DNA from 4 places in the Agrobacterium sp. NPDC090283 genome. Region 1 is predicted to be linked to each of the others. Evidence: riboswitches for the same ligand, from Rfam matches in the RefSeq annotation. Region 1 holds a riboswitch; each other region holds the start of a gene.
What was found. Region 1 has a riboswitch for cobalamin ahead of metE (5-methyltetrahydropteroyltriglutamate--homocysteine S-methyltransferase). Riboswitches for the same ligand answer to the same signal wherever they lie in the genome.
Positions count from the first base shown of each region.

Region 1 (7,876 bases):
TATGGTCGAAAATGAACAACGCAGCATCAACGCGTTTTCATACTGTCGACTGTCGAGAGGGAATCATGGCGGCGTCTACCACAGCTATACTTGAACAGGACAATGCAGACGAGATTCTGGCGCTCGGGCGGATGGTTTCCTATCTTTGCCAGCGCTCGAAATCTCTGGAACTGGGCATGTCGACCTATTTCCTGGAGATGGCATTGTTGTCGCTGGCCCAGGACATCAATCAGCAGGGTCTGCTGCCCGTAAGCGCAGAGCTGAATGTCAGCACCTTTGCGCAGGCCGACCTGCATTGAACGCTTTCGCAACGGCGTAAATCCGCCGGGATTGAGCGTTTCCACACCGATCTCCAGTCGTAGGCCCGGGAGCGTTCTCTTTATCTGCCTTTCCGGCCGGCTCAATCCTGCCGGACAGGCATTCATATACCCCTCCCCCACATTTTCCCGGCGGAAGCCGTGATGAGGCCCGGCTCCCGCCGGGCCTCATCCATATCAGAGTACCGCGCGGCGAAGCTCGGCAGCGGCGGCGACCATGTTGACCAGGGCCGGCCTGACCTCTTCCCATTTGCGGGTCTTCAGGCCGCAATCCGGATTGATCCAGAGCTGCCGGTCGTCAAGCCGCTCTCGCGCCAGCGCCAGAAGATCGACCATTTCTCCAACCGCCGGCACACGGGGCGAATGGATGTCGTAAACGCCGGGACCGATCTGGTTCGGGTATCTGTAGGTCCGAAACGCATCCAGCAACTCCATCTTCGAACGCGAGGTCTCGATGGAGATCACGTCGGCGTCCATCGCCGCGATGGCGTCGATGATCTGGTTGAATTCGGAATAGCACATATGGGTGTGCACCTGGGTGCGATCACCGACGCCGCTCGAGCAAATGCGGAAGGATTCCACCGCCCAGCCGAGATAATCCTGCCAGTCCCGGTGCCGAAGCGGCAGTCCTTCACGAAGAGCCGCCTCATCGATCTGGATCATCTGCGCACCGGCCGCTTCCAGATCATTGACCTCATCGCGGATGGCGAGCGCGATCTGCCGGCATGTCAGGCTTCTGGCGATATCGTCGCGAACGAAGGACCAGTTGAGGATCGTCACCGGTCCGGTCAGCATGCCCTTGACGGGCTTTTCGGTGAGCGACTGGGAATATTCCCACCAGCGAACCGTCATCGCTTTCGGACGCGACACGTCGCCGAAGATGATGGGAGGACGCACGTAACGCGAGCCGTAACTCTGCACCCATGCATGCTGGGTGAAAGCGAAGCCGGAAAGCTGTTCGCCGAAATATTGCACCATATCATTGCGCTCGAACTCCCCATGCACGAGAACGTCGAGACCGATTTCCTCCTGCCAGCGAATGGTCGCTTCGGTTTCCTTCTGCAGGAATTTTTCATATTGCGCATCGGTCAGCGCCCCCTTGGAATGCGCCGATCTGGCCTTGCGCACCTCCGGCGTCTGCGGGAAGGAGCCGATGGTCGTCGTCGGGAAAAGAGGAAGCGCAATGGCCTGCGACTGCACTTTCTGCCGCTCAGCAAACGGGCTCGCCCGCTTCCTGTCGGCCTCGCCAATCGTTGCGATACGCTTTTGAACGGCGGTATCGGTTACCTTCGACGAGGAGGCGCGTGTGGCAACCGCCTTCGATGCAACCTCCAGTTCCGCCGCAACAGTGCCCTTGCCCTCACCGAGAGCCTTGCCAAGTGCGGCAAGCTCGCCGAGCTTCTGGGTGGCGAAAGAAAGCCAGCTTTTCAGATCGGCATCGAGACCGGTTTCCAGTTCGAGATCAACAGGGACATGCAGTAGCGAGCACGACGGCGCGATCTGAAACGCCGCCGCGCCGCCTGCCGCGATGATGGGTTCCAATCGGCTGACGATTGCGGCGAGATCGGCGCGCCAGATGTTGCGGCCGTCGATGACGCCCAGAGACAGGACACGATTTTCCGGCAACGTCTTCAACGCCGCCTCCAGCGCACCGGGCGCGCGTACCAGATCGATGTGAAGACCCGCAACCGGCAGCGCTGCGACGGCTTCGAGATTATCCTCAAGCCCACCGAAATAGGTGGCGAGCAGGATTTTCAGATCCGGCGCGGCCTTCGACAAAGCCTGATAGGCCACAGCCAGCGCGTGACGCTCCCCCTCGGAAAGGTCCAGCACCGCGACCGGCTCGTCGATCTGCACCCATTGAGCACCGGCCGCATGCAGGCGGCGCAACAGCTCTTCATAGACAGGCAGCAGCCCGGCCAGCAGATCGAGCGGCTTGAAGGCCGCTTCGCGCGCCTTGGCGAGCTTCAGGAAGGTGACCGGACCGAGAATGACCGGGCGCGTATGGATGCCGAGCGCCTTCGCCTCAAGGAAGTGGTCGACCGGCTTTTGCGAGGTGAGCACAAAATGCTGATCCTCTGAAACCTCCGGCACCATGTAGTGATAGTTGGTATCGAACCATTTGGTCATTTCCAGCGCCGGAGCGCCCTGACCATGATGCGAATGTCCTTCATGCCCGTGGCCGCAGCCTGCGTGCCCTTCGCTCTGGCTGCCACGCGCCATGGCGAAATAGGTGGACAGGGAAACATCTCCACCCGCCCATCCATAGAGGGGCGGAATGGCGCCCACCATCACGGCCGTGTCGAGAACGTGATCGTAAAGGGAGAAATCGTTGGAAGGGATATGGGTAATCCCCTTTTGCTGCTGGAGCGCCCAGTTTTCGGCGCGCAGCCGGGCGGCGGTTTCGAGCAGTTCCGTCTCGGAAATCTTTCCGGACCAGAAGCCTTCAAGCGCGAACTTCAGTTCGCGATGGCGTCCGATCCTCGGAAAACCGAGCGATGCGACTGTAATGGTCTTGTCTGGCATTGTCATACCCCATTTGGTTGTGGGGGCATGGGTAAAGCGGACGCGTGCAGGACCGGCCTTGGCCGAAGCATTGCAGCAACCACCGGGACACCCCGCCCGTGGACGTTATTTTGTCCTGGCAGGTCTCCTGGCTTGCGGGTCGTCGCCTTTGCCCGTCTTCCCGGGGCTTTCACCCCAGTGACGTTGTGGACAAAGGCTCGCCGCTTACAGTTGCGGGGGCAGCTCCGGTCTTGCCGATTGTCGGCGCACCGGATTCCCTCTTAGCTCCGGGATCGGGCAACCAAGCCCGGAGAACCATGACATCGGCAATTCTCACCACGGATACCACAATGTCAATAGACATAAAGAAATCTTTATATCTTTATTTCGTTCGATGGCGGCACGGCAGGCCGGTCGTCAGGAGACGACCGCGCCCGGCCCAGGCACCGCGCCCGAAGGCACCTTGCCAAGAATGATCATGCCGAGAACCTCGTCCTTGGTCACATCCTGCGTGCGGGCATGGCCCACCACCTTGCCGTTCTTCATCACGAAGACCCGGTCGGCCAGATCGAAGACGTCGTGAATATCGTGGCTGATGAGGAAGATGCCGATGCCCTGCCGTTTCAGTTCCTTGACGAGATCGCCCACCTGCGCCGTCTCCTGCGGCCCGAGTGCTGCCGTCGGCTCGTCCATGATGAGAATGCGGGCATCGAACAGAATGGCACGGGCAATCGCGACAGACTGCCGCTGGCCGCCGGATAGCGCCTTCACCGGCTCCTTGAACCGCCGGAAATTGGGGTTAAGACGCCCCATCACCTCGCGGGCCGAGGCTTCCATGGCGACATCATCCAGCGTGCCCCATTTCGTCTTCAGCTCACGGCCGAGATAAAGATTGGCCGCCGCATCGACATTGTCGGCCACGGCCAGCGTCTGGTAGATGGTCTCGATGCCGTATTTCTTGGCGTCGCGGGGATTGCGGATATCCGCATCCTCACCGTTGATGAGGATATCGCCGCCGTCGCGCCGGTATGCGCCGGAGAGGATTTTGATGAGTGTCGATTTTCCCGCACCGTTGTGGCCGAGAAGGGCGACCACCTCACCGGGGAAAAGATCGACAGAGGCGTTTTCCACCGCATGGATGCCGCCGAAGGAAATGGAAATATTGCGCATTTCCACGAGGGGCGTGACTTGGTCCGTCATAGGAGTTCTCCTCGGTTCTTACTTGGCGCGGGCGCGGTAGATGGTGTCGAGCCAGACGGCGACGACCAGAACCACACCGACGACGATGCGCTGGAAGGGCGTATCGATGCCCACCAGCACCATGCCGGATTGCAGCGACTGCATGACGAGCGCGCCGAGCATCGCGCCCGCTATGGTTCCCACACCGCCGGCAAGCGAGGTGCCGCCGATGACGGCCGCCGCGATGGTGTAAAGCTCGTCCAGTTCGCCCTGGGCATTGGTGGCGGCGTTGAGGCGGGCGGTTGAGATCGCCGCCGCGATGGCGCAGAGAACGCCCATCAGCGTGAAGATCTTCACCGTGACCCAGCGGGTCTTGATACCGGCAAGTTCGGCCGCTTCCGGATTGCCGCCGATGGCGAAGACATAACGCCCGAAGCGCAGCCGTGTGGCGATGAAGGTCATGACCGCACCGACGGCAAGCGCCATCAGCACCGGAATGGCGATGCCGTGCGAAATGAACAGACCGCCTTCAGGCCAGGCGATGCCGTTGGCATCGGCATAGTTGCGGGCGATGTTGACCGGCCATGGATAGCTGTTGACCACCGCCACGAAGCCGACGACGATAAGGCAGCCGAGCGCCACCAGAAAATATTCCGCCCAGACCGGCCGCAGCGGAAAGCCGAAACGGCGGCGCTGATGGCGGGAATTCAGGATGGCCGCCACGATGGCGACGCAGGCAACCACGGCTGCGATCCAGCTCCATGTCGCGCCGATCGAACCGCTGGTGCCGCCGCCCATCAGGCGGAAGGTGGAATCCATCGGCGCCACGGTGCGGCCGCTGGTGATGAACCATGTGCCGCCGCGCCAGACCAGCAGGCCACCAAGCGTGACGATGAAGGAGGGCACGTTCAGGAAGGCGATGATCGAGCCCTGCAGCATACCGATCGCGCCGCCGACGAGAATGCCGACCAGCAGCGTGACGATCCATGTCGCGGAATGTTCGAAGCCGAGGATTTGCGGCAGGATCTCCGCCTGCATGACGCCCATGATCATGCCGGAAAAACCGAGGATCGACCCGACCGACAGGTCGATATTGCGGGTGACGATGACGAGCACCATGCCGGTCGCCATGACAGCCACGGAAGCGGTCTGCACCGAAAGGTTCCAGAGGTTTCGCGGCGTCAGGAACAGCCCGCCGGACAGGATATGAAATCCGATCCAGATCAGAAGAAGTGCACCAACCATGCCGAGCAGTCTGGTATCCAGCTCGGTAGCGTTGATGAAGCGTGTTATCGAGCCTGTTTTTTCCGTCTTTTGCGACGCTGTGGAATTGGATTGGGTCATGTCGGCCATGAACTGCCGGTGCTCCTCACATCTTGGGTCGTTTTGGCTTGTCTTCGAATCGCCAGAACGATCCAAGTTTTGTTCTTACGCATTCTCCGGACGGAAAAGCCGTTCCGCGTTTCCTGGAAATGCTCCAAAGGGCGCCGCGCCATGAACCATGGCGCAGCGCCCAACCGGGACGTATTCGATCAGTCGCAGGCCTTGACGGATCCGGCCTTCACACCCTGGCAGGCCGTTTCCTTCTTGATCCAGCCGGCATCGATGACCGTGCCGAGATTGTCCTTGGTGATGGCGATCGGCTTCAGGAAGACCGACTGCATCGTGACCTTCTTCGGGCCGCCATCAAAGGTGGTGACACCCTTGATTTCCGTCATCTTCTTGCCGCCCGCCAGTTCCAGCGCGATGCCGGCCGCTTCCTTGCCGAGTTCACGGCTGTCCTTCCAGACCGACACCGTCTGCGTGCCGAGCGCGACGCGGTTCAGCGCCGCGAAATCGGCATCCTGACCGGAAACGGGAACCGAACCGGCCATGCCCTGCGCGGCGAGAGCGGCGATGGCGCCACCCGCCGTGCCATCATTCGAGGCGACGACGGCATCGACCTTGTTATTATTCTTGGTCAGGAACTGTTCCATGTTCTTCTGGGCATTTTCCGGCTTCCAGCCATCGGTATAGGCTTCGCCGACATTCTTGATCTTGCCGCCGTCAATGGCGGCCTTCAGCACTTCCTGCTGACCGGCGAACAGGAAGTCCGCATTCGGATCGGAAGAAGAGCCCTTGATGAAGACGTAATTGCCTTCGGGCTTCACCTTGAAGACTTCGGCAGCCTGAAGACGGCCGACTTCCTTGTTATCGAAGGTGATGTAAAAGGCGTTCTGGTTTTCGATCAGACGGTCGTAACCCACGACCGGAATACCCTCGGCAACGGCCTTTTCAACGGCAGGGCCGATCGCGTCGCTGTCCTGCGCCAGAATGATCAGCGCATTGGCACCCTGCGAGATCAGCGATTCCACGTCGGTCAGCTGCTTTGCAGCAGATGATTGCGCGTCGGCGGAGATGTATTTCGCGCCGGCCTTGTCGAGCGCTGCCTTGATGGCTGCCTCATCCGTTTTCCAGCGCTCTTCCTGGAAATTCGACCAGGAAACGCCGACGACGAGATCAGCCGCAATCGCGGCAGTATGCAGGGAAACGAGTACGGCCGTACCCGCCAAAAGCTTGGCAAAAGAATTCATGATGTCCTCCCGGTAAGGGCGCAGCCCCACACCTCCATGCAGGGAAAACGCCCGGAAAAAGCTGCCGGTCTCTGTGGTTTCACAATTTTCTCGACAGTCGAGAAAATTAATGTCAGAGATTCCCCATGCTGTCAACAACGGCTGCGGGCAGCATCCGGGTGCCTTGATCTTCTCTGTGGTATGGGCCATCAGACGGGGTCAGCACGACAGGAAAAAGCCGTTCAGGGAGCAGGCCCCAGCCCATGTCCGCCATTGCAAGTACGGAACTGGTGCGCCAGAAAAACAGCCTGTCGGTGATGGCGGCGCTGCGCCTGCACGGCAGCCTTTCCCATACCGACATGTCGTCCTTCACCGGGCTTGCCTCCGCGACCGTCTCCGCCATCACCACCGAGCTTGAGCGGGCCGGTCTCATTCTGCGCAAGGAGCAGCTCGCCACCGCCGGCCGTGGCCGGCCGCGCATTCTCTTCGGCCCGCGCGGCGCTTTCTGCCACGTCGCCATCGTCATCATCTCCTCCGACAGCGTGCAATATTCGCTGGTCGATTATGCCGGCAAGCTGGTGGACCGCTTCACCGAACAGAGGATTACGGCTGAAAAAGGCACGTTCGGCGGCGCTATCCTCGCCGGCCTTGCACGGCTTGCCGATCGCTCGCGCATCGACCGGCACGATATTCTCCAGGTCTCGATCAGCAGCAAGGGGCTGGTGGATGCGGCCACGGCAACGCTTCTCTGGTCGCCGGTTCTCGGCGACGAAAGGATCGATTTCCAGCGGCTGATTTCCGGGGACGGCCGCATTCGCGTGACGCTGAACAACGAGACCCTGCTGGCGGCCAAGGCCATCTGGATGCGGGAGCACGCAAAGGAAAACCCGGCGCCGGAAGCCCTCGTCACCCTGTCGCTCGGCCACAGCATCGGCCTTGGCATCGCCCGCGCAACGGGCGGCGCGATCGAGGTCAGCGCCCCCAATTTCGGCCATATGCTGCATCTGGCCGATGGCGCGCTGTGCCGTTGCGGCACCAAAGGCTGCATCGAGGCCTATTCCGGGTTCTACGCCATCCTGCGTTCCGCTTTCGAAGCTCCGCCGCAGGCCGAACCGGCGAAATTCGTGCCGATCGCAGAGGTGGACAAGATCGCCGCCTCGGCGCGCACCGGCGCCCGCATGGCGCGGTTCGCCTTCCGCACCGCCGGACTTGCGCTCGGTAACGGTCTTTCACGCCTCTTCAGCCTGCATGGCCATATGCCGGTCTTCATCACCGGCCCCGGCACGCGTTATTTCGATCTTCTGGAAAGCGGCCTGCGCGACG
Region 1 covers NZ_JBIVYG010000002.1:552,920-560,795, forward strand. The annotation lists gene ACIQUH_RS05485 (hypothetical protein) at 66-299, shown strand; gene metE (5-methyltetrahydropteroyltriglutamate--homocysteine S-methyltransferase) at 495-2,843, opposite strand; cobalamin riboswitch at 2,943-3,157, opposite strand; gene ACIQUH_RS05495 (ATP-binding cassette domain-containing protein) at 3,240-4,022, opposite strand; gene ACIQUH_RS05500 (sugar ABC transporter permease) at 4,041-5,345, opposite strand; gene xylF (D-xylose ABC transporter substrate-binding protein) at 5,534-6,574, opposite strand; gene ACIQUH_RS05510 (ROK family protein) at 6,817-7,876, shown strand, end outside.

Region 2 (7,876 bases), on a different contig from region 1:
CCGCTGGTCCCGAGCTGGCGAAAACCGGTGTCGAGCTTGGCGGTTATGTTTCCTTTTCCGGCATTCTGACCTTCCCGAAATCACAGGATATCCGCGATATCGCCGCCACCGTGCCGCTGGACCGGCTGTTGGTGGAGACGGATGCGCCTTATCTTGCGCCGAAGCGCTGGCGCGGCAAACGCAACGAGCCCTCCTATGTGGTGAATACCGCGGAGGTTCTCGCCGAGGTGCATGGTGTTTCCTTCGAGCGTATGGCCGAAATCACCACCGAAAATGCCTTCCGCTGCTTTTCGAAGATGACAAGGGTGTAGGCGTGGCCACTTACCGTCGCCGCTTCACGGTTCTCGGTTGCGCGTCGTCGCCTGGCGTGCCGCGCATCAACGGCGACTGGGGCGCCTGCGACCCTGATAACCCGAAGAACCGGCGCACCCGCACCGCCTTCATGGTGGAGCAGATTGGTCCGGATGGCGGCAAGACCACCGTCGTCATCGATACCGGTCCGGATTTTCGCGAGCAGATGATCGCGGCGAAGGTGGAGGCGGTGGATGCGGTGCTTTACACCCACGCCCATGCCGACCATCTGCACGGTATCGACGATCTGCGCATCTATTTCGCCCTTCAGCAAAACCGCATTCCGATCTATGCCGATCCCATCACCATGGCGCGCATAAAGGACGGTTTCGCCTATTGCCTGGAGACCCCGCCGGGCAGCAGCTATCCGCCCATCGTCGAACCGCGGATCATCGCCGATATCGACGCGGCCCTCATCATCGATGGGGCAGGCGGTCCGATCCCGTTCAACGTGCACATGCAGCAGCATGGCGATGTGCATTCGCTCGGCTTCCGTATTGGTGACGTTGCCTATTGCACCGATGTCAGCGATTTTCCGGCTGAAAGCCTGCCGAAGCTCGCCGGTCTCGATGTCCTCGTCATCGACGCGCTGCAGCACCGTTATCATCCCAGCCATCTGTCGCTGGAACAGGCGCTCGGCTGGATCGAGAGATTCGCACCCAAACGAGCGATCTTGACCCACATGCATATTCCGCTCGATTATGACACGGTGATGCGTGAAACGCCTGATCATGTTGAACCGGCTTATGATCAGATGCGTTTCGAGATCGAGTTCGAAGCGCTCTGACTATGTCTGACGCCGCCTGAAAAGGAACAGCATGTCGACCAGGCCTTTCCGTGCACCCAGTATGGCGAGCTTCTTCGACAATCTGCGCGCCAGTCGCCTGCGGGCGATGTTCAGGCGCGGCGAACTGGGACTGGTGATCCTTGCCGTCTTCATCGGCATTGCGGCGGGCCTTCTGGTGGCGCTGATCGGCGCTCTTAGCACGGCGCTGCATGTGCTGGTTTTCGGGGTCGAGCGGCTGAGCAGCAGCGATCTTTCCGGACGGATCGTGCTCGCCGGCCCGATCATGGGCGGCATCGTGCTCGGCCTGATCATCTTCATCCTGTCGAAAACCCGCAAGAAACCCATGGTCGACCCCATCGAGGCGAATGCGCTGCATGGCGGCCGCCTGTCGCTGACGGACAGCATCATCGTCTGTGTGCAGAATATCGTTTCCAACGGTTTTGGCGCGTCCGTCGGGCTGGAGGCCGGTTATACGCAGATCGCCAGCGGCGTCGCCTCGAAGATCGGCATCAAGCTGAAGCTGAGGCGAGGGGACATGCGTATCCTTGTCGGCTGCGGCGCTGCGGGCGCTATTGCGGCCGCCTTCAATGCGCCTCTGACGGGGGCGTTCTATGCGATAGAACTCATCATCGGCACCTATACCGTGGTGACGCTTGCGCCGCTCATCGTCTCGGCGCTGGTGGCGACGACGGTTATAGGGATAATCGGCGGCCATGGCATCTCGATCGATATTGTCGATGCCAGCCGTGTATCGCCGGCCGATTATGTGCCTGCCATCTTTCTCGGCGTCGTGTGTGCGGCCATCGGCATCGTGCTGATGCAGGCGGTGTCCTTTATCGAAGAAACCGCACGCAAAAGCGCCATTCCGGGCTGGCTGCGTCCTGCCATCGGCGGTGTGGCGGTGGGCGGGCTTGCGCTGATTTCACCGCAGGTGCTGTCGAGCGGCCATGGCGCGCTGCATCTCAATATCGATGCCGAACTGACGATATACGGCTTGGCCGGGCTTTTCGTGCTGAAGGCGGCAGCCAGCGCCATTTCCATCGGCTCGAATTTCCGCGGTGGCCTGTTTTTCGCGTCGCTCTTCATGGGATCGCTGCTCGGAAAGATTTTCGCGCTCTGCGCACCCTATATCGGCTATGGGTCGACAGCACCTATCGTCTACGCCGTGATCGGCATGAGCGCCTTTGCCGCCGCCATCATCGGCGGCCCGCTGACGATGACGTTTCTGGCGCTGGAACTGACTGGCGACTTCCAGATCACGGCCCTGGTGTTGGCCGCCGTCATCACCACTTCGCTCGTGGTGCGCACCACCTTCGGTTACTCCTTCGCCACCTGGCGTTTTCACCTGCGGGGCGAGAGTATTCGCAGTGCCCACGATATCGGCTGGATCCGCGACCTCACAGTCGGCAAGATGATGCGTGCCGATATCCGCAAGGCCACTGTCAGCATGGGGCTTCCGGCCTTCAAGGAGAAGTTCCCGCTCGGCTCGACGCAACGGGTGATCATGACCCATGATGACGGTCGTTATGCCGGCATCGTCCTCGTGCCGGAAATCTACGCCGACCCGATGGATCGCGATCCCAGCAAGATCAGTCTCGAAACCTATCTGCAGTACAAGAACGACGTGCTGCTGCCGACCATGAACGCCCGGCAGGCGGCGGCGGCTTTCGATGCAGCGGAAAGCGAGGCGCTGGTGGTCGTCAATGACAAGATCGAAAACCGCCCGGTTGGCCTGCTGACGGAGAGCCACACGCTCAGGCGCTACAGTGAAGAGCTTGAATTGCGACGCCGGGAGGCCTCCGGTGAGCTATAAATTACTTTATGTTATTTGCTTTATATATTGATATAATTATATTTTCTATTGATCATATCTTCCTTTTGATTTTTGGTTTCCACGCGATGCCGGTGGTGGGTGCGCCAATTCGGTACCGCATCGTAAAACATGGGGTTGACCAGCAAATAAAACCATGTGTATGTAATTTTATAACGTAACAATTGATTGGACGAAGGAGACTTGCGTAGCGTGTTCACTTGCGGCGCAGGCGGTTGACAGCGGCCTGCGGCAGTGTAGGTTCGCTCCGTCATGGTTCTTCCGCCAGCCGGTGGAAGCTAAGAGGGAATCCGGTGAAGATCCGGAGCTGTCCCGCAACTGTAAGCGGTGAGCCAATCGCCCACAATGTCACTGGCAGAAATGCCGGGAAGACGGGTGAGGTGGCTTTGACCCGCAAGCCAGGAGACCTGCCTGACATATTGTAATTCCGTGGTCGGGGGGTGCCATGGGAATGATGGCTGTTTCCGGCATTGATGCCGGAGGCCTGTCATTTTCGTCGCCGCCTCGTGAATGAGGCATTGTGACAACCGAGATCCAACCAACCTATCGAGAGCCCTCTCAGCCCGACGCCGTGCTGCTTGTCGCCAAATCGGCTTTCGCGGCAGCGCCGCATCAGGACATGCAGCGTCTTGCGGCGCTGGCGGGGCAGCTGCGCGGAGCGAGAACCGTTCGCATCGCATTCACCGAGCAGGGCACGCCGTCTTTGCGCGAAGCGCTCGGCGCGCTCATCGATGAGGGTTTCGGCAATCTCCTTCTCGTGCCGCTCATGTTGCCATTGGAACCGAGCTTTCAGAACTGGCTCACCAAGAGCCTGAAACGATGGCGGGCAGCGGACCCACGCCCCTGGCCCCCGCTCTCTATAACCGCGAGCCCTACCGCAAGCAGCCTGATGACGCCCCTTATCAACGACCTCGCCCAAACGGCGAAGGAACTCGATCTTTCACCGTCGGTGCGCCCGGCAAGCGAGGGGTCGTTGGTGCCTGCGCAAAAGCGCCGCGTGCTCGTCTGTCAGGGTGCCCCGTGCAATTCAGCCGGTGCGGACGCGATCTGGGGGCATCTGCGCAACCAGCAAGAACGGCTAAAGCTCAGGGTAACGGGCGATGGCACCATGACGGCCAAATCGACCTGTCTCGGCCCCTGTAACCTTGCGCCGGTCATGCAGGTCTTTCCTGAGGGTACCTATTATGGCGGCGTCACCGAAGAGGCCGTCGATCGTATCGTTGCCGAACACCTGCTTGGTGGTCGTATCGTCGAGGACTTCGCCTATCACCCGACCGGTCGCAAACAGCGGCTGCGCAATCTTTCCGAATAGCATGAGAGGAAACATAATGCCGATAAAGAGCTTTTCGCGTCTGGCGGCAGCCGGGCTCGCGGCTTTCATCACAGGCGTGGCGGCCGATACGCTTGCCACCGAACCGTTGCGCGTTGGCGCCACTTACATCACAAGTGGCCTTGATCCCGCAAAGGGCTCCAATGGCTGGGCTCTTGTCAGTCATGGAGTGGGCCAGAACCTCTTTACCGTCGATAAGGAGGGCCGGCTTGTGCCTGACCTTGCCGAGAAAGCGGAACGCACCGGCGATTTGACCTGGACAGTGACGCTGAAACCGAACCGGACCTTTTCCGATGGTTCTGCCGTAACGGCAGCAGCCCTTGCGGCCGGATTTGAGCATACTTTCGCAACCAACAAGGCAGCGCTTGCGACAGGTGGAAAGCTTGTCTTCAAGGCAGTCGATGCACTGACGCTCGATATCACGACGGAGAAACCGGTGTCCTTCCTGCAGGCGCTGTTTGCGGAGTGGCCGCTCGTCGCCTATACGCCGGCCGCCGACGGCAGCGCTCTCTTCACCGGGCCGTATCAGATTGCAGATTTCAAGGCGGATACATCGCTGAAACTCGCGCCTAATGCTCACTTTACCGATGCGGTTTCCCGCTCTCCCGTCGATTTCCGCAGGTTCGGCGACGCGCAAAGCATGACACTTGCGCTGGAGGCGGGCGAATTGGACCTCGCCTTTGGATTGCCCTCGGAAGTCGTGAAGCGGCTGGAAACCAATCCGGCCCTGACGATCAAGTCCTTCCCGGTCGGTTATCAATATTTCGCCTTCCTCAATACGAAGCGGCCGATTACCGCCGACATCAAAGTGCGGGAGGCGCTGGACCTGACTTTCGATCGCAAGGAGCTGGCTGCTGCGATCAATGGCGGTGAGCCGGCCACCGGCGCTTATGCCGCCTATTTCCCCTTCGCTGGAAAGCAGCCGCGGCCGACCGACATCAAAAAGGCCGAAGTACTTCTCGATGACGCCGGATGGGTCAAGGACGGGGCAGGGAACCGCACAAAGGACGGCTTGCCGCTGCGGCTTCTCGCCATCACCTATCCGCAGCGCCCGGACCTCGTTACCATGCTGCCTGTCGTGAAGGCGCAGCTTGCCAGGGTCGGTATCGCGCTTGACACCAAGGTCGTGGAAAACATTCAGGATGTGGCGGCCGCGGGCGAATTCGATATCGCGCTCTGGGCGCAGCACACCGCGCCCAACGGCGATCCGGCCTTTTTCCTGAATTCGATGCTGCGCAGCGGTGCTTCGCTCAACTATTCGAAATATTCCTCTGCGGAATTTGATGCGATCCTCGACCGCTTCGCTACGGCGGGTGACGCCGGCGAAAGGGCCTCAATTGCTCTCGATGCCCAGGCAAAGTTGTTCACGGACGTTCCGGCTTCCTTTCTGGTCTCGCCGGTCTGGTATGTGGGCCTTTCTAAGCGGCTTCAGAATTATGAGCCCTGGGGTTCGGACTATTATGTCCTTCGCGCCGACATCGGCGAGACCAGGTAGTTCTGATGCAATTGTTCCGGTTCGGCATGCGTTCGGCTTTGGCAATGCTTGCGCTTTCGCTTGCATCCTTCACGCTTATTGCCCTTATGCCTGCCGATCCCGTGCAAATCGCCATCAGGGTATGGAACCTGACGGCAACGAGTGAAACCGTCGCCGCGCTGAGGGAAGAATGGGGCCTCGATCGGCCCCTTCCTCTGCGTTATCTGCATTGGCTTGCGGATTTCGTCACCGGTGACTGGGGGCGGTCCTTCCGCACCGGTGAACCCGTTTTCGCGGAGTTTAGCGAGCGTCTTCCGGTTTCGCTCATGCTCGGCCTTGCGGGCATGTTCCTCGCCATCGCCGTCGCAGTGCCGATCGGATTTTTCGCGGCGGCACGGCCAGGTGGAGTTACTGACCGTGCAAGCCGCGCATTTTCAGTCTTCGTTCAGGCCGTTCCAGGTTTCTGGCTCGGGCTGATTCTGCTCTGGGTTCTCGGTGTCCAGCTGCGATGGATGCGTCCCTTCGCGACCGACGCCACCGCGATCGTGCTGCCCGTCATGCTGATAGCCTCGCATTCGGCCGCCGTCTTTGCCCGCGTCTATCGGCGAGACATGATGGAAACCATGCGGCAGCCCTATTTCCGCACCGCTCTCGCCAAGGGGCTTTCGCGCCGGCAGGCTCTCTGGCGTCACGCGCATCGCGGTGCTTTTTATGCGCTGCTTTCGGCGGTCCGTTCGGAGGCTGGCTGGGTGATCGGTTCGACCGCGACCATGGAAATTCTCTTCAATCTTCCGGGTCTCAGCCAGTTTCTCGTGCAGAGCATTGCGGTGCGCGACCAGATGGTCTTGCAGGCCTATGTCATGGTCATTGCGCTGTGGCTGCTCCTCATGAACCTGATCGTTCAGATACTTCAACGTTTTCTCGATCCGCGGCTTGGGCGATGATCCGGTATTCCGCACTTGCCATGTTGCTTCTTTTCCTGCTCCTGAGCACCTTCTGGCAGCCCTATGATCCGGATGCGGTGGATATTCTTGCCCGTCATTCGGGCATGACAGCGAGCCACCTGCTGGGAACCGATCACCTCGGCCGCGATCTTCTGTCCCGCATCATGGCGGGCGGGTGGCGCACGGCGCTGGTGGTTTTTTCGGTTGGCTTCATTGCATTTACCGGCGGGACATTGCTCGGCACAGCGGCCGCCGTACTGGGTGGCTGGAAGGAGCGCGCATTGCTGCGCTGCTGCGAATTCTTCATCACCGTCCCGACGCTGATCATCGCGCTCACGACGGCGGCGGTTTTCGGTCTGACGCCCATGACGGCGGGACTGGCACTCGGCCTTGCCGGCATCGGGCCGACGGCCCTGTTTGCCCATTCTCTCAGCCAGCGCGTGCTCGGGCAAACCTTTGTTCATGCGGCGGAGGCCCTCGGTGTGCCGCCATTCCGGATGATCATCCGCCATCTTTTGCCGAACTTCCTGCCGCTGATGGTGACCCATACCGGCAACCAAGCGGGTTTTGCGGTCACCGCCTATGCCTCGCTCGCCTTTATCGGCCTTGGCGCTGATCCATCAAAGCCGGACTGGGGCTCCATGCTCTTCGAATATCGCGTTTTTATCTTCGACCATCCGAGCCTGATGATTTGGCCGGGTGTTGCGATCGCCATGACGGTCGGAACGCTCAATGCGCTGTTCGACACCGCTGACTGACATTTCGCCAAGGTGGAAACAACGTGCAATACCTAAAGGATCAAACAATGGATGGCGGCAATTTCGATCTGAAGGAAGAAATCCGGGATTACTGGTCGAAAAGATCCGAAACTTTCGATCTTGCCTTTGGACACAGGATTGCTGCCGGTCCGGAGGCGGACGCATGGCAGAAGCCGATCAGGGACTTGCTGGGTACAGAGCCAAAGCACATCCTTGAACTGGCCTGCGGCACGGGCGAGGTGACGCGGCTGATTCATGATCTTGGCCATGATGTCACGGCACTGGATTTTTCAGAGGCGATGCTGTCCGTGGCGCGGGCGAAACATGCCGGAAAGCCGAGGCTACGTTTCATCATGGCGGATGCTGAAAACACCATGGAACCGGATCAGTCCTATGATGCA
Region 2 covers NZ_JBIVYG010000016.1:113,285-121,160, forward strand. The annotation lists gene ACIQUH_RS21095 (TatD family hydrolase) at 1-311, shown strand, start outside; gene ACIQUH_RS21100 (MBL fold metallo-hydrolase) at 314-1,138, shown strand; gene ACIQUH_RS21105 (chloride channel protein) at 1,170-2,951, shown strand; gene ACIQUH_RS21110 (hypothetical protein) at 2,972-3,223, opposite strand; cobalamin riboswitch at 3,206-3,398, shown strand; gene ACIQUH_RS21115 ((2Fe-2S) ferredoxin domain-containing protein) at 3,490-4,281, shown strand; gene ACIQUH_RS21120 (ABC transporter substrate-binding protein) at 4,298-5,794, shown strand; gene ACIQUH_RS21125 (ABC transporter permease) at 5,800-6,717, shown strand; gene ACIQUH_RS21130 (ABC transporter permease) at 6,714-7,475, shown strand; gene ACIQUH_RS21135 (class I SAM-dependent methyltransferase) at 7,523-7,876, shown strand, end outside.
Region 2: linked by a shared signal. The riboswitch ahead of ACIQUH_RS21115 ((2Fe-2S) ferredoxin domain-containing protein) and the one ahead of metE (5-methyltetrahydropteroyltriglutamate--homocysteine S-methyltransferase) in region 1 are both predicted to bind cobalamin.

Region 3 (7,876 bases), on a different contig from region 1:
GCTGAAGAGGTCTGCGGCGCGGGGATCCCGCACCAGAGTAAATAGCGACGTGCCGCCGGCAATCGCCAGCCCTGCCTTTTGCAGCATGTCATTCACGCGCCGGGCCTCCTCGGCAAGACGCAGACGCATGGACGATTGCCATTCCCCGTCCGCTAGAGCCTGCGTCGCGATAAAAAGCGCCGGGCCGGAAACTGCCCAGGGGCCGAGCCTTGCCTCCAGTTCGGCCGCGATATCGGGCTCCGTAATAGCAAAACCCAACCGAACCCCCGCCATGCCATAAAATTTGCCGAAGGAGCGCAGGACCACCAGCGCGTCCTGACCGGCGGCATTTGCGAGGCTTTCGGCAAGTCCCGTCTCGATGAAGGCTTCGTCCACGACGAGCAGCCCGCCCTTCCGGTGCATGGCTTCGGCCAGCGACAACAATGCGGCATGATCGGCGATGCGGCCGTCGGGATTATTGGGATTGACGACCACAGCATAGTCATGGGCCGACAGTTCATTGATGTTTTCTACTTCGGTCACAGCCAGTCCGGCCATGCGCGCCGTGCGGGCATGTTCCGCATAGGCGGGCGAAAGCACGGCACTGCTTTTTGCCCCGCGGCCGAGAGCGATCTGAGCCAGCAATGGCATCAGCATCTGGGTGCCGGGGGAAAGAGCCAAATGCCGGGCGGAGGGTGCACCGAAATGGGTTGCCGCCAGATGTTTCAATTCTTCGGCGGCATCCGGTTCCGGCAGGCGGGCGAATGCGCTGGCGGGAATGGGCGAATGCGGGTAGGAGTGCGGATTGATCCCGGTCGAAAGGTCGATCCACGGTTCAGGCGCTTCCGGAAACATCAGCCGCGCCCCGCCGAGATTGCCGCCGTGACGGATCGCAGCCTTCGCCTTTTCTGATACTGTCTCGCCCATGTTCTTTGCTCTCGCTTTCCTGTCGCTCGTGATCGAACGCCTGACCGGCTATCCGGACTGGCTGTTCAAACGCATCGGCCATCCCGTCACCTGGATCGGTTCGCTTATCGCGCTGCTGGATAAAAAATGGAACCGGGAGAGCGCGTCATTTTCACAGCGCAAGACGGCAGGTGTGGCCGCTCTGGCCGTTTTTGTCGGGCTGACGCTGCTTGTTGCGTGGTTTGCGCAATCCGCTCTGCTTCTCTTCCCCTTCGGTCTTTTGCTGGTTGCCGTGCTGGGCGCTTCGCTTCCGGCCCAGAAAAGTCTTGAGCAGCATGTCGAGGCTGTCGCCACCGCTTTGGAGCGCGAAGGGGTGGAAGGTGGCCGAAAGGCGGTATCGATGATCGTCGGCCGCGATCCGCAAAAGCTGGATGAGGCGGCGATCTGCCGGGCGGCGATCGAAAGTCTGGCCGAGAATTTTTCCGATGGCATCGTCGCCCCCGCCCTCTGGCTTGCACTCATGGGCTTGCCGGGCGGCGCGGCCTACAAGGCGATCAATACGGCCGACAGCATGATCGGCCATCGCTCGCCGCGTCATGAGGCCTTCGGATGGGCCTCTGCCCGGCTGGACGATCTGGTCAATCTGCCAGCCTCGAGGCTCAGCGGCGGTCTTTTCGTGGTCGCCGCATTTTTCGTCAAGGGCGCGTCGCCCAGTGGGGCGGTTGCCGCGATACGTCGCGATGCCCGTCATCACCGTTCCCCCAATGCCGGCTGGCCGGAGGCGGCACTGGCCGGCGCGCTTGGCTTTGCGCTTGCCGGGCCTCGCTCCTATGGCGGGCAGATGATCGAGGCGCGTTTCATGGGCGAAGGCGGAAGGGCGGCGCTGGTTGCGGGGGATATTCGCACGGCGCTGAGGCTGGCGCGGGTTGCCGACCTGCTGTTGATCGGCCTGTTCGGATTGCCGGCAATCCTTATCGCGCTATAGCAAGCAGCCTGTCGAGATCGAGGTGTTGTTCCATATGCGCCGCAAGGCGATCAAGAACGGTGTTCACCTGCGCATCGTAGTTCAGTGCCGTGCCCTGTCCGCCAAGCCGCTCAAGCCACGCGCCGCGTTGGTGGTCATCTGAAAAAAGGCCATGGATATAGGTGCCGAAGATGCGGCCATCAGGTGATATGGCGCCGTCCTCATGCCCGTCAATTTTCGAAAAAGGCAGGTTGTCGGGTCCGGCATTGGTTTCACCGACATGCATTTCATAGCCGGATAAATCAATTCCGTCGAAACTTTTCCCTGTAACGGAAACCAGTCTCTTGTCACCCGTCAGAATAGTGTCGACATCCAGCAGGCCGAGCCCGTCGACCGTCGCTGGCGGACCTTCGATACCGTCAGGATCGGCAATGGTTCTTCCAAGCATCTGGTATCCGCCGCAGAGGCCCAGGACATAGCCGCCGCGTCTCACATGCGCCTTGATATCGATGTCGAGGCCAGCGTTTTTCAGCACGGCAAGATCGGCGATGGTGGATTTCGAACCGCAAAGCAGGACCAGCCGGCAATCGGCGGGAACGGTTTCGCCCGGCCGCACGCGGATCAGTTCGACATCCGGTTCCATATCCAGCGGATCGAGATCATCGAAGTTGGAAATATGCGGAAGGATCGGCACGGCGATGCGGATCTTCGCGCCCGGTTTTCGCTCAGCCGGGCCGGAAAGCCCGAGAGCGTCTTCCGCCGGCAATTTTGCGGCGTCGGCAAAATGCGGCAGAAGCCCGATCGAGGTCCAGCCGGTCTTTTCGGCAATTATCCGCATGCCGTCCGAAAACAGGGTCGGATCACCGCGAAAGCGGTTGACGATGAAACCTTCGATCATCGCCGCGTCATCGTTTTCGAGCACTGCTTTCGTGCCGACGAGGCTGGCGATGACACCGCCCCGGTCGATATCGCCGATCAGGATGACGGGCGCGTCCGCAGCTCTGGCAAAACCCATATTGGCAATGTCATTGGCACGCAGGTTGATTTCGGATGCGCTGCCCGCCCCTTCCACCAGAACCAGATCGACCTGTTGTTTCAGGCGGTCGAAGCTTTCCAGCACGCGCGGCATCAGCCCGGCCTTCATGTGCTGATAATCGGCTGCCCTGGCATTGCCGGCGATCTTGCCCTGCACCACCACCTGCGCGCCGGTCTCGCTTTGCGGCTTCAGCAGTACCGGATTCATGTGAACGGAGAGCGGCACGCCCGCCGCCCGCGCCTGCAGCGCCTGTGCGCGGCCGATCTCCCCGCCATCGGCGGTGACGGCCGCATTATTCGACATGTTCTGCGGTTTGAACGGCATGACGGAGAGGCCGCGCCTGACGAAGGCGCGGGCAAGCCCCGCCACCATCAGCGACTTGCCGACATCCGAGCCGGTTCCCTGAAACATCAGCACCCGTGCCGCCATGTCAGAATTCTATCCCCGCCTGCGCTTTTACGCCCGCCTTGAAGTGATGCTTCACGAGGGTCATTTCCGTCACCATGTCGGCGGCGTCGATCAGCGGCTGCTTAGCATTGCGGCCGGTGACGATCACATGCAGATCGGGCCTGCGGGCAGAAAGCGTTTCCACCACCTCCTCCAGCGGCAGGTAGTCGTAACGCAGCGCGATGTTCAGCTCGTCGAGGATCAGGAGACCGATAGTCTCGTCGGCCATCAGGAGCTTGGCTTCTTCCCAGGCCTTTGTGGCCGCCGCAACATCGCGCTTCAGATCCTGCGTGTCCCAGGTGAAACCCTCGCCCATGGTGCGCCAGACAACCTTGTCGCCGAACAAAGTCAGCGCCTGCTGTTCGCCCGTCGACCATGCGCCCTTGATGAATTGCACGACGCCGACCCGCCGTCCGGTGCCGAGCATGCGCAGGGCAAGGCCGAAAGCGGCCGTGGACTTGCCCTTGCCGGGACCGGTATTGATCATCAGCAGGCCTTTTTCGATGGTCTTTGCCGCAACTTCGGCATCCTGCACCGTCTTGCGGTTGACCATTTTCTGCCGGTGGCGTTCGGCTTCGCTGTCGCTGATGTCGCGTGTCATTGCATTTTCCTTTTCATCCAGTGGCGCGGGATCCGCTGCCACCCGCCGTTCGGAGCGGCGACTATACCCAATTTGCCGCACCCGGCAATGCGCCGGCCACGGGGCCGCGGCATTGACCCTTACGCCCGTTCAGCCTAATGGTAGCGAACTGACGGTCTTTTCGCGGCAACGGGAAAAGCTAAGAGGGAACACGGTTCCAACCCGATTACCGGGTCATTCCGTGGCTGCCCCCGCAACTGTAAGCGGTAAGCCCGCACCGTAAAGCCACTGGACCTCTAAGATGGTTCGGGAAGGCGGTGTCAGGGTGTAAAGCCGCGAGCCAGGAGACCTGCCGTTTCAGGAAAAACGTCTGTCGGGCGGGGTGCTCCGGTCAGTCGGTTAGATCGAACATCCGGTTTGCGCCTGTCCGCCTGCCGTTTTCGATATCCGCACCCCGAGATATTTTTTGCAAGGCGCGGGAAACGATACGGTTTGGATATTTCAGCGACATCTTCATCTGCAGGCGGAAACACGCCGGACGAAACGGCGCCCGGCGTGACCGTCTTCGTTTGCAGAAGCTGTCGCGATGAAGCCGATCCCAATGCCGAACCGCGCCCCGGCTCGCATCTTGTCAATGCCGTCATCGCAAAGGCGGAGGAAACGGGTATCACCGTCCGTTCCGTCAACTGCCTTGCCAATTGCAAGCGCGGGCTTAGTGCCGTACTGCGCAGTGCCAACGGCTGGTCCTATGTTTTCGGCGGGCTGACCCCCGGTGATGCGGAAGATTTGCTGACCGGCGCGCGGCTGCTGGCCGTTGCCCCCGATGGCCTGATGCCTTGGCGCGGCCGCCCCGAACCCTTAAAGCGCGGCATGGTGGCGCGCATTCCCCCATTCGATTTTACCGAGGAGAAATCATGAGCACCCTTCTGGACCGCGTTCCCTGCACGATTGTTACCGGCTTTCTGGGGGCGGGAAAAACCACGCTGCTGCGCGGTCTTCTAGAAAAGCTGGATGGCAAGCGGCTGGCGATCATCGTCAATGAATTCGGCGATATCGGCATCGATGGCGAAATTCTCAAAGGCTGCGGTATTGAGAGCTGCCCGGAAGAAAACATCGTCGAACTGGCCAATGGCTGCATCTGCTGCACGGTGGCGGATGATTTCCAGCCCGCCATCGAACAGATTCTAAGCCGCCAGCCCAAGGTGGAGCATATTCTCATCGAAACCTCGGGCCTTGCCCTGCCGAAGCCGCTGGTGCAGGCCTTCCAGTGGCCGGCGATCAAGAGCCGCGTGACGGTGGATGCCGTCGTGGCGGTGGTGGACGGCGCCGCCCTTGCCGAAGGTCAAGTGGCGCATGACGTGGAAGCACTCGTCGCCCAGCGGGCCAATGACGAGGCACTCGATCACGATGACCCGGTCGAAGAGGTTTTCGAGGATCAGGTCGCTTGCGCCGATCTTATCGTGCTGACCAAGGCCGATCTTCTTGACGATGCCGGTCTGGACAAGGCCAGGGCGCATGTTCTCGAACATCTGCCGAAGGCGGCAAAGATCGTCGTGGCCTCGAATGGCGCCATCGACCCCGCCGTTCTGATCGGTCTCGGCCTTGCAGTGGAAGAGGATATCGAAAACCGCCGCACCCATCATGATGGTGAACTTGACCATGAACACGATGATTTCGACAGCTTCGTCATCGACCTGCCGGCCGTGACCGATCCGGAAGCGCTGGCAGCCCGTATCGCCGAAACGGCTGCTGCGGAAAATGTCCTGCGCATCAAGGGCTTCATCGAGGTTTCCGCAAAGCCGATGCGCCTGCAGGTGCAGGCTGTCGGCAGCCGCGTCAACCACTATTACGACCGGCCCTGGGCGGCGGGTGAAGAGCGCCGCAGCCGCCTCGTCGTCATCGGCGAAAAGGGTCTGAACCGCGAAAAGATCGAACAGATGCTGGCCGCCTGACGATGCATATTCTCGCCACCACGTCCTCGTCTCTGGACGATCTGATAGAGCCGGTTGATCTCAACCAGCCCCGGTCGGATGTGGTGATGCTGTCCTTTTCGGCAAGCGATCTGGCAGGGGTGGAACAGGCGTGGCGGAAAACAGAGGGCGCACTCCCCTCCCTGTCAGCCGCCAACCTGTCCGAGCTTCGGCATCCCATGTCGGTCGATCTCTGGATCGAAAAGACAGCGGAACATGCCAGCGTTATCCTTATCCGGATTCTCGGCGGTGCGGAACGCTGGCGGTACGGCGTCGATCAGCTTTCCATTCTTGCCCGCAGGCGCGGTATCAGGCTTCTACTTTTGCCGGGTGAGTGCAGCGAAAGGGACGAGAAGCTTGAAGCGGCCTCGACCGTCGATCGGCGGATTTTGGGCTCGGTCCTCTCCTTCTTCCGCGAGGGCGGGCAGGAAAATATGGACCGGCTTGCTTTTGGTCTTGCCGCTCTTGCAACGGGCGAGGCATGGCCGGATATCCAAGCCGAACCGCTACCGAAAGCCGGTTTTTACCGGCCCGGTATGGGCGTTGTGGATCGGCTGGAAGCCTGTGCGGGTTTTCCCGCCGATGCGCCGGTTCTGACTATTCTCTTTTACCGCTCCATGCTTCTGGCGGCGGATGCCGCGCCTGTGGAGGCGCTTTTCGAGGCGCTCTCGCAGCGCGGCTTTGCGCCCTTGCCGATTTTTGTCAGCGGCCTGAAGGATGGCGAGGCGGTCCGGTTCCTCGAAACGGCGCTGCCCGATCTGAAGCCCGCCGCCATCATAACCGCTACAGCCTTTGCCAGCCAGACGGATGACGGCGGCGCAACACTGTTCGACCGTCTCGGCGTGCCGGTGTTTCAGGTGGTGATGGCGACGACGCGACGCGATGGCTGGGCGGAAAATGCCCGTGGCCTCAATCCCTCCGATCTTGCCATGCATGTCGTCCTGCCGGAGCTGGATGGCCGGATTCTCGCCGGTGCGATCTCGTTCAAACAGACGCGAATGGATGGCGGCGTCAGTCTCCTGAATGTGCCAGAGCCTGACCGTGTCGAGCAAGTGGCAAATCGTATCGCCGCTTTCCTGCGGCTGCGGAATGCGCCTCCTCGAGATCGCCGCATCGTCATTCTGATGCCGGATTATCCCGGTGCGGCACCCGGGCGAACCGGTTATGCCGTCGGCCTCGACGTGCCGCAAAGCGTGCTCGAAATGCTGCGCGATCTGGCCGGGGCCAGCTATGCGGTCGAGGATATTCCTGAAACCGCACGGGCTTTGCTCGAGCGTATCGAACAGCAGGGAGCGGCAATTGATCTTCCCGCTTATGACGCTCATTTTTCCGCCTTGCCGCCGGCTGCCGCCGCATCCGTAAACGCGACATGGGGTGTGGCAACGGATGACGACGCACTCGTTGACGGCGCGTTCCGGTTCCGCGCCGCCCGTTTCGGCGACGTGTTCGTGGCGCTCGCGCCGGACCGGGGTCGTAACGAGGATCGTCGGGTGGATTATCACGACCCTGCCCTGCCACCTCGTCATGCTTTGATTGCCTTCGGTGCATGGATGCAGCGGATTGCGGGTGCGCATGCCATCGTGCATGTTGGCGCGCATGGAACGCTGGAGTGGCTGCCCGGCAAGACGGTAGCGCTTTCCCGCGATTGTTTTCCCGAAATCGTCACCGGTCCACTGCCGGTGGTCTATCCATTCATCGTTTCCAATCCGGGCGAGGCGGCGGTCGCCAAGCGGCGTATCGCGGCCGTGACCATTGGCCATGTTCCGCCGGTGCTGGTGAATGCCGGGCTTTCGCCGGAGCAGTCGGCGCTGGAACAGCTGGTCGACGAATATGCGCAGGCGGATGGGCTGGATCGCCGCCGCCGTGACCGGCTGGCGAAGCTGATCGTCGAAAAAGCGCGGGAGACCGGGCTTGCGGCTGAGGCGGGCGTGGCTGCGAAGGACGATGCCGATGCGGCGCTGTCGCGCATTGACGCCTTTCTCTGCGACCTCAAG
Region 3 covers NZ_JBIVYG010000012.1:84,102-91,977, forward strand. The annotation lists gene cobD (threonine-phosphate decarboxylase CobD) at 1-906, opposite strand, end outside; gene cbiB (adenosylcobinamide-phosphate synthase CbiB) at 905-1,870, shown strand; gene ACIQUH_RS17765 (cobyric acid synthase) at 1,857-3,314, opposite strand; gene cobO (cob(I)yrinic acid a,c-diamide adenosyltransferase) at 3,316-3,933, opposite strand; cobalamin riboswitch at 4,069-4,284, shown strand; gene ACIQUH_RS17775 (DUF1636 family protein) at 4,405-4,830, shown strand; gene cobW (cobalamin biosynthesis protein CobW) at 4,827-5,864, shown strand; gene cobN (cobaltochelatase subunit CobN) at 5,867-7,876, shown strand, end outside.
Region 3: linked by a shared signal. The riboswitch ahead of ACIQUH_RS17775 (DUF1636 family protein) and the one ahead of metE (5-methyltetrahydropteroyltriglutamate--homocysteine S-methyltransferase) in region 1 are both predicted to bind cobalamin.

Region 4 (7,876 bases), on a different contig from region 1:
TGGAGCCGATGGTCGGCGGCATCAGCGGCAGCCCGGATTACTGGTCCTGGACGGATACCGTCGGCACCATCGGGCTGGTCGTCCGGGCCGCCAACGGAGCACCGCTGATCATGAGCAATGCCCATGTCATCTGCCGGGACAATGCCCAGATCGGCGATGACGTGTCGCAACCGGCACGCACCTGGTTTGGCGATCTTGCCGCCAATATCGTCGCTTTCCAGAGGGGCAACATCGTCTATCAGGGAACGCCCTATGGCGTCGATGCGGCTGTCGCCAGCCCGGCGAATGGCCGGCTCGCCACCATCGGCGCAATCTACAACCTCCCCTCGCCGTTGGGGGCGGCCGTTGCGGCGCTCAACATGAATGTCACGAAATCGGGCGTGACGACCAATATCACCAATGGCGTCGTTTCCGGCTTTTACGACGTACAGCAGCCGAATATGCGCAACCAGATCGGCATATCGCCGCGTCGGGCCGGCGAGGTCTTCAGTCAGCCGGGCGATAGCGGCAGCGCCGTCATCGACACCGCCGGCAATAATGTCGTCGGATTGTTCTGGGGTGCAAGCGGCGCGATCAGCCTCGCCAGCCCCATTCACCCCATCCTCAATCTTTTTAACTGCACTGTCGTTTGAAGAGACGAAAGCCACCCTTCAAAGCCCACCCTTCCCGGTTTCGTCCGGGAGGGGTGGAGCCGCCCGGTCAACCGCCCCAGCGATTGCGGAACACCAGTTCCTCCAAAGGCACGCGCTGCCGCCAGCCTTTCACCGCCAGTTCCGGTTCAGTGTAAAGTTCGTTGACCCGGCCAAGGCACAGCCAGGCGACGATTTCAATATGGTCGGGAATACCAAGAATAATACGAATGTCGCTGTCGTGGAAAATGCTGACCCAGCCGACGCCGACGCCTTCGGCGCGGGCCGCGAGCCAGAGGTTCTGGATGGCGCAGACGGTGGAATAGACATCCGTGCGCGGATTGTGGGTGCGGCCCAGCACCACCTTGCCGCCCCGCGTCGGATCGCAGGTGACGCAGATGCTGAGTGGCGCCTTGCGGATGCCTTCAAGCTTGAGACTGCGATAAAGCGCCTGCTGCTCGCCGGCAAACATCGCCGCCGCCTCTTCATTGGCGCGGCTGAAGGCCACCCATGCCGCCTGGCGCACGGCGCCATCGGTAACGAGGGTGAAGTTCCACGGCTGCATGAAACCGACCGAGGGCGCCGAATGCGCCGCCTTCAGCAGGCGCTCGACAAGGGCGTCCGGCAGCGGATCTGGCAGGAACTGGTCGCGCACATCGCGCCGCGTCTCGATGGCGCGATAGATCGCCTCGCGCTCCGCGCCGGAAAACGGGCGGGCGGGTGAAAGCGCATGATCGCTTGAACTGGCTTGCAATGGATTGCCAGCGGACGGATCGGTCGGCATCGTTTAACCCCAACAATGCGGGCGCGCGGTTGCCGAAACCATGCCGGTTTTCGCATGCACGACGCGCCTCTTCAGCAACCTGCCGCCGTCCGCGCGGTTCGGTCTATCCTGCCAGGCCGGTCTTCTGACTCGGCTTCATCCGCCCCCTTTCGCCTTCCCGAATGACTTCAGTGGCATGAGAAAAAGGGCATCCGCCTCACAGCGCTGGGCACGTTCCGGTCTTTCACCGAATTCCCGATTCTCCCGCCTCAACGGCAGGCACCTGACCCAAAACCTATGGGCAAAAAAACTTGCAAATGCAAGTATCCCGCCGGTGGTGCGGCAAAGTGACCACGGGCGATCCCACACCTTCGCTCGTCCTGCCCGTCACTCTAGCGGAAAGTACCTGACATAAGCGAATTCATCCCCATCCGGTGACCAGTTGGGCGAGTTCATCGTGCCCTGCCCGCCGAAAAGCTCGAACAGCGTCTCGGCATTGCCGCCATCCATATCCATCAGCCGCACCCGCACGTCGAGGTCACGCGGATGGTCGAAGACGTCGCCGTCATAGGAGACGAACACCACCTTGTCACCTCTGGGTGACGGATGCGGAAACCAGTCGCCATAGGAGCTGTCGGTAATGCGTTCGACAGCGGAACCGTCCACCCGCACCCGCCAGATCTGCATCTGCCCGGTGCGGCTGGAATTAAAATAGATCCACGCACCATCCGGCGAATAATCCGGACCGTCATTACGGCCTTCGCCATGGGTCAGCCGCGTCTCGGTGGCAGTCTCGACATCCATGGAATAGATATCGAAGACCTGATCGCGAATGCCGCAATAGGCAAAGCTTTTCCCATCCGGCGACCAGCCGTGCCAGTAGGAAGGAAGGTTCCTCGTCATCAGCCGCGGTGCGCCTCCCATAGAGGACAGGAGATAGATGGCGCTCTTGCCGAATTCCACCTTGTCGGAGATGGCATAAAGCGAACCGTCAGGCGAAATGCCGTGATCGTTGTTGCAGAGCGCGGCAAAGCCGGTATCGACCTTTTCCGGCGCGGCCCTACCGGAAAGAGACAGGCGATAAAGCAGCCCCTCGCTGTTCAACAGCAGGTATTTTCCATCCGGCGACCAGTTCGGCGCTTCGAAGAGATCAGGCGTCTGCCACACCACCCGCATCTGCCGGGTGCGGATGTTGAAGATTTCGATGGAGCTGCGCATTCTGCCTCCCGGGCGTGTCTGTGTTCTCGCTCAAGGCGCTCGGCAATAGAGACATTCCGTTTGCATCCGCCATCGCCTCGATTATGATCCTAGGGCGGCAGGCACCGTCCTGCAAATTCAAACCGGAAAAAACGCCCGCGCCCCGGCACCGTCCGCGCCGCCTGCCGTTTCTCCCAGATCCGAGGTTCCGCGATGAATACCATCGCCGATCACGGCATCCGCTTCGGGCGGATCGCCGCCATGCTTCCTGTCAGGAATATCGAAAAGGCCCATGATTTTTACGTTGGCGTGCTGGGCTTCGAAAAGACCTTCGAAAACGGCACCCCCGTCGGTTTCATGATCCTCAAACAGGGCAATGCCGAGCTGCACCTGACATTGCAGCCCACCCACAAGGCAGCGCCCTTCAATGTCGCGCATATGATGGTCAGCGATGTCGATGCGCTGCACGCGCTGTGCAAGAGCCAGGGGCTGCGCATCATCAAGGGGCTGCAGGACAAGGATTATGGCCTGCGCGCCTTTGTGTTCGAAGACCCGGATGGCAACCGCATCGATGTGGGGCAGGTTATTTAAGGTAAGGAAGCGGCGCGGGTGCTCTCCGCGCCATTCACATATCCGCGCCGTGGACCGGGCGCATGCCACTTGTTTCTTCTCCCCGCCGGGGAGAAGTCCGCGGCAGCGGGATGAGGGGGTGAGGGTCGAGATAGATCGAGAGCTAGCCCCCTCATCCGACCCTTCGGGCCACCTTCTCCCCGGCGGGGAGAAGAAATTTGCCGCACCTTCGTACAGCAATCGCCCTGTTTATGAAGAAGATTCGGCGTTAACCACGCCTTCCGGAAACCGTCGCAATCACCGATCCCTAAACCGGTTGGTGATCGGATAACGCCGGTCACGCCCAAAGTTCTTCTTGGTGATCTTCACGCCCGGCGCCGATTGCCGGCGCTTGTATTCGGCGAGATAGAGCAGATGCTCCACCCGGTGCACGGTCGCCACATCATGGCCGCGCGCCAGAATTTCCTCGACCGACATTTCCTTCTCGACCAGGCATTCCAGAATATCGTCCAGCACCGGATAGGGCGGCAGCGAATCCTGGTCGGTCTGGTTGGGCCGCAATTCGGCCGACGGGGCCTTGGAAATGATATTGGCCGGGATCACCTCACCGGAAGGACCGAGCGCGCCCGGCGGCACATGGGCGTTGCGCCAGCTGGAAATGGCATAGACCTGCATCTTGTAAAGGTCCTTGATGGGGTTGAAACCACCATTCATGTCGCCATAAAGCGTGGCGTAACCCACTGACATCTCGGACTTGTTGCCCGTCGTCACCACCATCGAGCCGAACTTGTTCGAGACGGCCATCAAAATGGTGCCGCGCGTGCGGCTCTGCAGGTTTTCCTCGGTAATGCCCTCTTCCGTGCCCTCGAAGAGATCGGAGAGCGCCGAGAGGAACCCTTCCACCGGCTCCGAAATCGGCACGATATCGTAACGGCAGCCCAGCGCTTTCGCGCAATCGGCGGCGTCTTTCAGCGATTCTTCCGATGTATAACGATAGGGCAGCATGATGCAGCGCACCCGCTCCTCGCCCAGCGCATCGACAGCCAGTGCCGCGCAGATCGCCGAATCGATACCGCCGGAAAGGCCGAGAACCACGCTCTTGAAGCCGTTCTTGTTGACGTAGTCACGAAATCCCAGCATGCAGGCACGGTAATCCGCCTCCTCGCCTTCGGGAATTTTCGAGAATGGCCCGCTTTCGCAATGCCAGCCATCGGCAGTGCGTTTCCAGTCGGTGACGGCAAGTGTGGCCTCGAACTGGCTCATCTGGAAGGCAAGCGTCTTGTCGGCATTAAAACCGAAACTCGCGCCGTCGAACACCAGTTCGTCCTGCCCGCCCAGCTGGTTGGCGAAAACCAGCGGCAGGCCGCTCTCGATCACCTGTTTCAGCGCGACCTGATGGCGCACATCGAGCTTGCCGCGATAATAGGGCGACCCGTTCGGCACCAACAGGATTTCCGCCCCGCTTTCGGCGAGCGTTTCGCACACGCCCATGTCGTTCCAGATTTCCTCGCAGATCGGAATGCCGATGCGCACACCGCGAAAATTATAGGGACCGGAAATCGATCCTTCGGCGAAAACCCGCTTCTCGTCGAACTCGCCGTAATTCGGCAGGTCGATCTTGTCGCGCAGCGCGATGATCTTGCCGCCATCCAGCAGCGCCACAGAATTGTGCCGGCCCGTTTCGCCCTGTCGCGGAAAACCGATGACGACACCCGGCCCGCCATCGGCGGTCTCCGCCGCCAGCTCTTCCACCGCCTTCAGGCAGGCCTTCAGAAAAGCCGGCTTCAGCACCAGATCCTCCGGCGGATAGCCTGAAATGAACAGCTCGGTCAGAAGCAGAAGGTCGGCGCCCTGCGTTGCCGCATCGGCCCTTGCCTCGCGCGCCCTGGCGAGATTGCCCGCCACGTCGCCAACGGTGGGATTGAACTGCCCGACGGCAATCCGGAGATGGTTCTCTATATCGTGTCTGTCGCTCATGGCTTTTCAATACCGCGCCCGTGCCCGCTCCGCAACGCGGCAATTGCATGGCGGCATCCGTTACGCATGGCAGGCACGCGTTCACGCTAAGGTTATCGCCGCGCCAGCCAGGTTGCGCAAAGTTCATGTCGCGTTCATCGCGCTTATGTGACAGTTACATGACACTTTTGCGACGCCCGATTCATCTCCCCGGATTGGGCGGACGCCTGAAATACCGGAGTATGAGTTTGAGAGATTCGGCGCCAAAAACAACGGCTTCCGAAAAGGCTGGTTTCGTCTTTTCGCCCGCATGGACAAGGAGCCTTTCGAAGCTTTCGGCCGCGGCCCATCCGCTTGCCAATCTGACGGTCGCGTCGATCGTGCTCGTCGTGGCGCTGGAATGGATCGCCCGTGGTTCGCTCCATGATGTCGGTGTTTTCCTCACCTCCTCCGCCCGCCCGGGCATGACCACCATTGCCGCCGTGCTCACCCTTCTCGTCGCACTGGATGCACTTCTTGGCCGGCGTTATCTGTCCCTCATCGCAGTTGCGCCGCTCTGCGCGCTGACCGGGCTTATTTCCGCGCAGAAGCAGACCTATCTCTCCGATCCGCTTTATCCCTCCGACCTGCTGTTCGGCCGCCAGATACTTGAGCTTTTGCCCACGATGCTGAAGGCCCAACCGCTGACGGCGGTGCTGGTCGCTCTCGGCATCTGCGCCACGATTGCCGCTCTTGCGGCCCTCTGGCTGCTAGCGCGCCGTCATTCGCCCATCCTGCGTTGGCGCGAACGCGCCGCCGGTCTCGCGCTGGCGCTGCCGCTTCTTGCCGGCCTCGCCTCGCTGATGGATTATTCGCATTATTCCTGGGTCCGCGATCGCCTCAACATCATTCCCATGATGTGGGACCAGCAGGAAAATTACCGCCATAACGGTTTCCTGATGGCCTTCGCCTTCAATATTCCGATGGCCAACGTCTCGACCCCGCAGGGTTACGGCGAAAACAGCATTGCCGATCTTACCTCGGAACCCGCCTCTTTCGCCGCCAACAAGGGCGATTACCCCGATGTCATCATGCTGATGAGCGAATCGCTGTGGGATCCCGCCCGGCTCAAAAATGTGAACCTTTCTGCCGACCCGATGCCGACGATCCGCGCCAAACAGTCCGGCAATGTGTTTTCGCCCGAGTTCGGCGGCATGACGGCGAATGTGGAATTCGAGGCGCTGACCGGCTTTTCCAACGCCTTCCTGCCCTATGGCAGCATTCCCTATCAGCAATATATCCGCCGCCCCGTGCCCTCGCTCGCCAGCTTCTTCCGCGGTGAAGGTTATTCGGCAATCGCCATGCACCCGTTCCAGGAATGGTTCTGGAACCGCAAGCAGGTCTACGCGAATTTCGGCTTCGAGGAATTCCGCTCCGAAGAGACTTTGCCGGCCATGGAAAAACGCGGCAACTTCGCCTCGGACGATGCGCTGATGGACGAGATCATGGCGGCGGCCGAGAAGGCGCAGAACCCGCTCTTCCTCTTCGCCGTCACCCTGCAGGGACACGGCCCCTACGAGGCGACCCGTTACGCGGAAAACACCATAGGCATCGAAGGCGATCTCTCCGCCTCGGCCTCGCAGGCACTCGCCACCTATTCCCAAGGGGTGGCGGAAGCTGACGAAGCGCTGCTGAAACTGATGCGCTGGGCAAAGAAGCGCGACCGCGAAACCATCATCGTCCTCTTCGGCGATCACCTGCCGCCGCTCGGCCAGACCTTCGTGGAAAGCGGCTACATGCCGGGCATGGTGGCCAGCCGCCGCGCACCGCTTGACGTGATGAAGAAGGAACACGAGACGCCGCTGGTCGTCTGGTCTTCCAAGAAGGGCGTGCGCAAGAATATCGGCACCATCAGCCCGGCGCTTCTGCCCTATCACGTGCTGAAGACGGCGGGCTTCTCCGATCCCTTCTACACCGGCACGCTCGGCGAGGTGCAGCAGGCCTTTTCCGTCATCGACCGGCATATGCTGGTGACGACCGATGGCAACGCCCTGCCCGACTGGTCTATTGCCCCGAACGCCGTTCCCGACGTGGTGCGCGACTACCGCCTGCTGCAATTCGACATGATGTTCGGCCAGCAATATGGCCGCGAGCGCTTCTTCCCCGGTTTCAACTGGCTGCACGAGGGCACGCCGGCGGTCTGATGATTTTCGGCGGCGACGCCTGAACCGCATGGTGGTGGAAATCGTTTGAATTCCGCCACCATGCGGGTTTATCTCGGGAAATATCCGCATCGCCCCACCAGAACCGGAGACACACCGTGTCAGATATCTCCGACTATATCGTTTCGCATTTCAAGCGCTCCTCCCGCGAAATCGGCGAAGTGGAGCGGCGCATTCTCGAACTGTCACATCAGAAAAAGCTGATTTCGACCGACACCAACGCGGAATTTTCCGCCGGCGCGAGTTTGGGCGACAGGCTGGCCGACAATATCGCCAGGGTCGGCGGCTCCTGGGGTTTTATCCTCGCATTCTGTTTTTTCCTGATCTTCTGGGCCGTGATCAATACCATCATCCTGACCACCGGCGCCTTCGATCCCTACCCCTTCATCTTCCTCAACCTGCTGCTTTCCATGCTGGCCGCCATTCAGGCGCCGATCATCATGATGTCGCAGAACCGGCAGGCCGCGCGCGACCGTTTCGAGGCCGCCAAGGATTACGAGGTGAACCTGAAGGCCGAGCTTGAAGTTCTTTCCCTGCACGAAAAGATCGATGTGAAGGTG
Region 4 covers NZ_JBIVYG010000013.1:79,981-87,856, forward strand. The annotation lists gene ACIQUH_RS18545 (hypothetical protein) at 1-632, shown strand, start outside; gene bluB (5,6-dimethylbenzimidazole synthase) at 700-1,413, opposite strand; cobalamin riboswitch at 1,510-1,694, opposite strand; gene ACIQUH_RS18555 (hypothetical protein) at 1,780-2,610, opposite strand; gene ACIQUH_RS18560 (glyoxalase superfamily protein) at 2,803-3,180, shown strand; gene ACIQUH_RS18565 (NAD+ synthase) at 3,457-5,136, opposite strand; gene ACIQUH_RS18570 (LTA synthase family protein) at 5,358-7,298, shown strand; gene ACIQUH_RS18575 (DUF1003 domain-containing protein) at 7,415-7,876, shown strand, end outside.
Region 4: linked by a shared signal. The riboswitch ahead of bluB (5,6-dimethylbenzimidazole synthase) and the one ahead of metE (5-methyltetrahydropteroyltriglutamate--homocysteine S-methyltransferase) in region 1 are both predicted to bind cobalamin.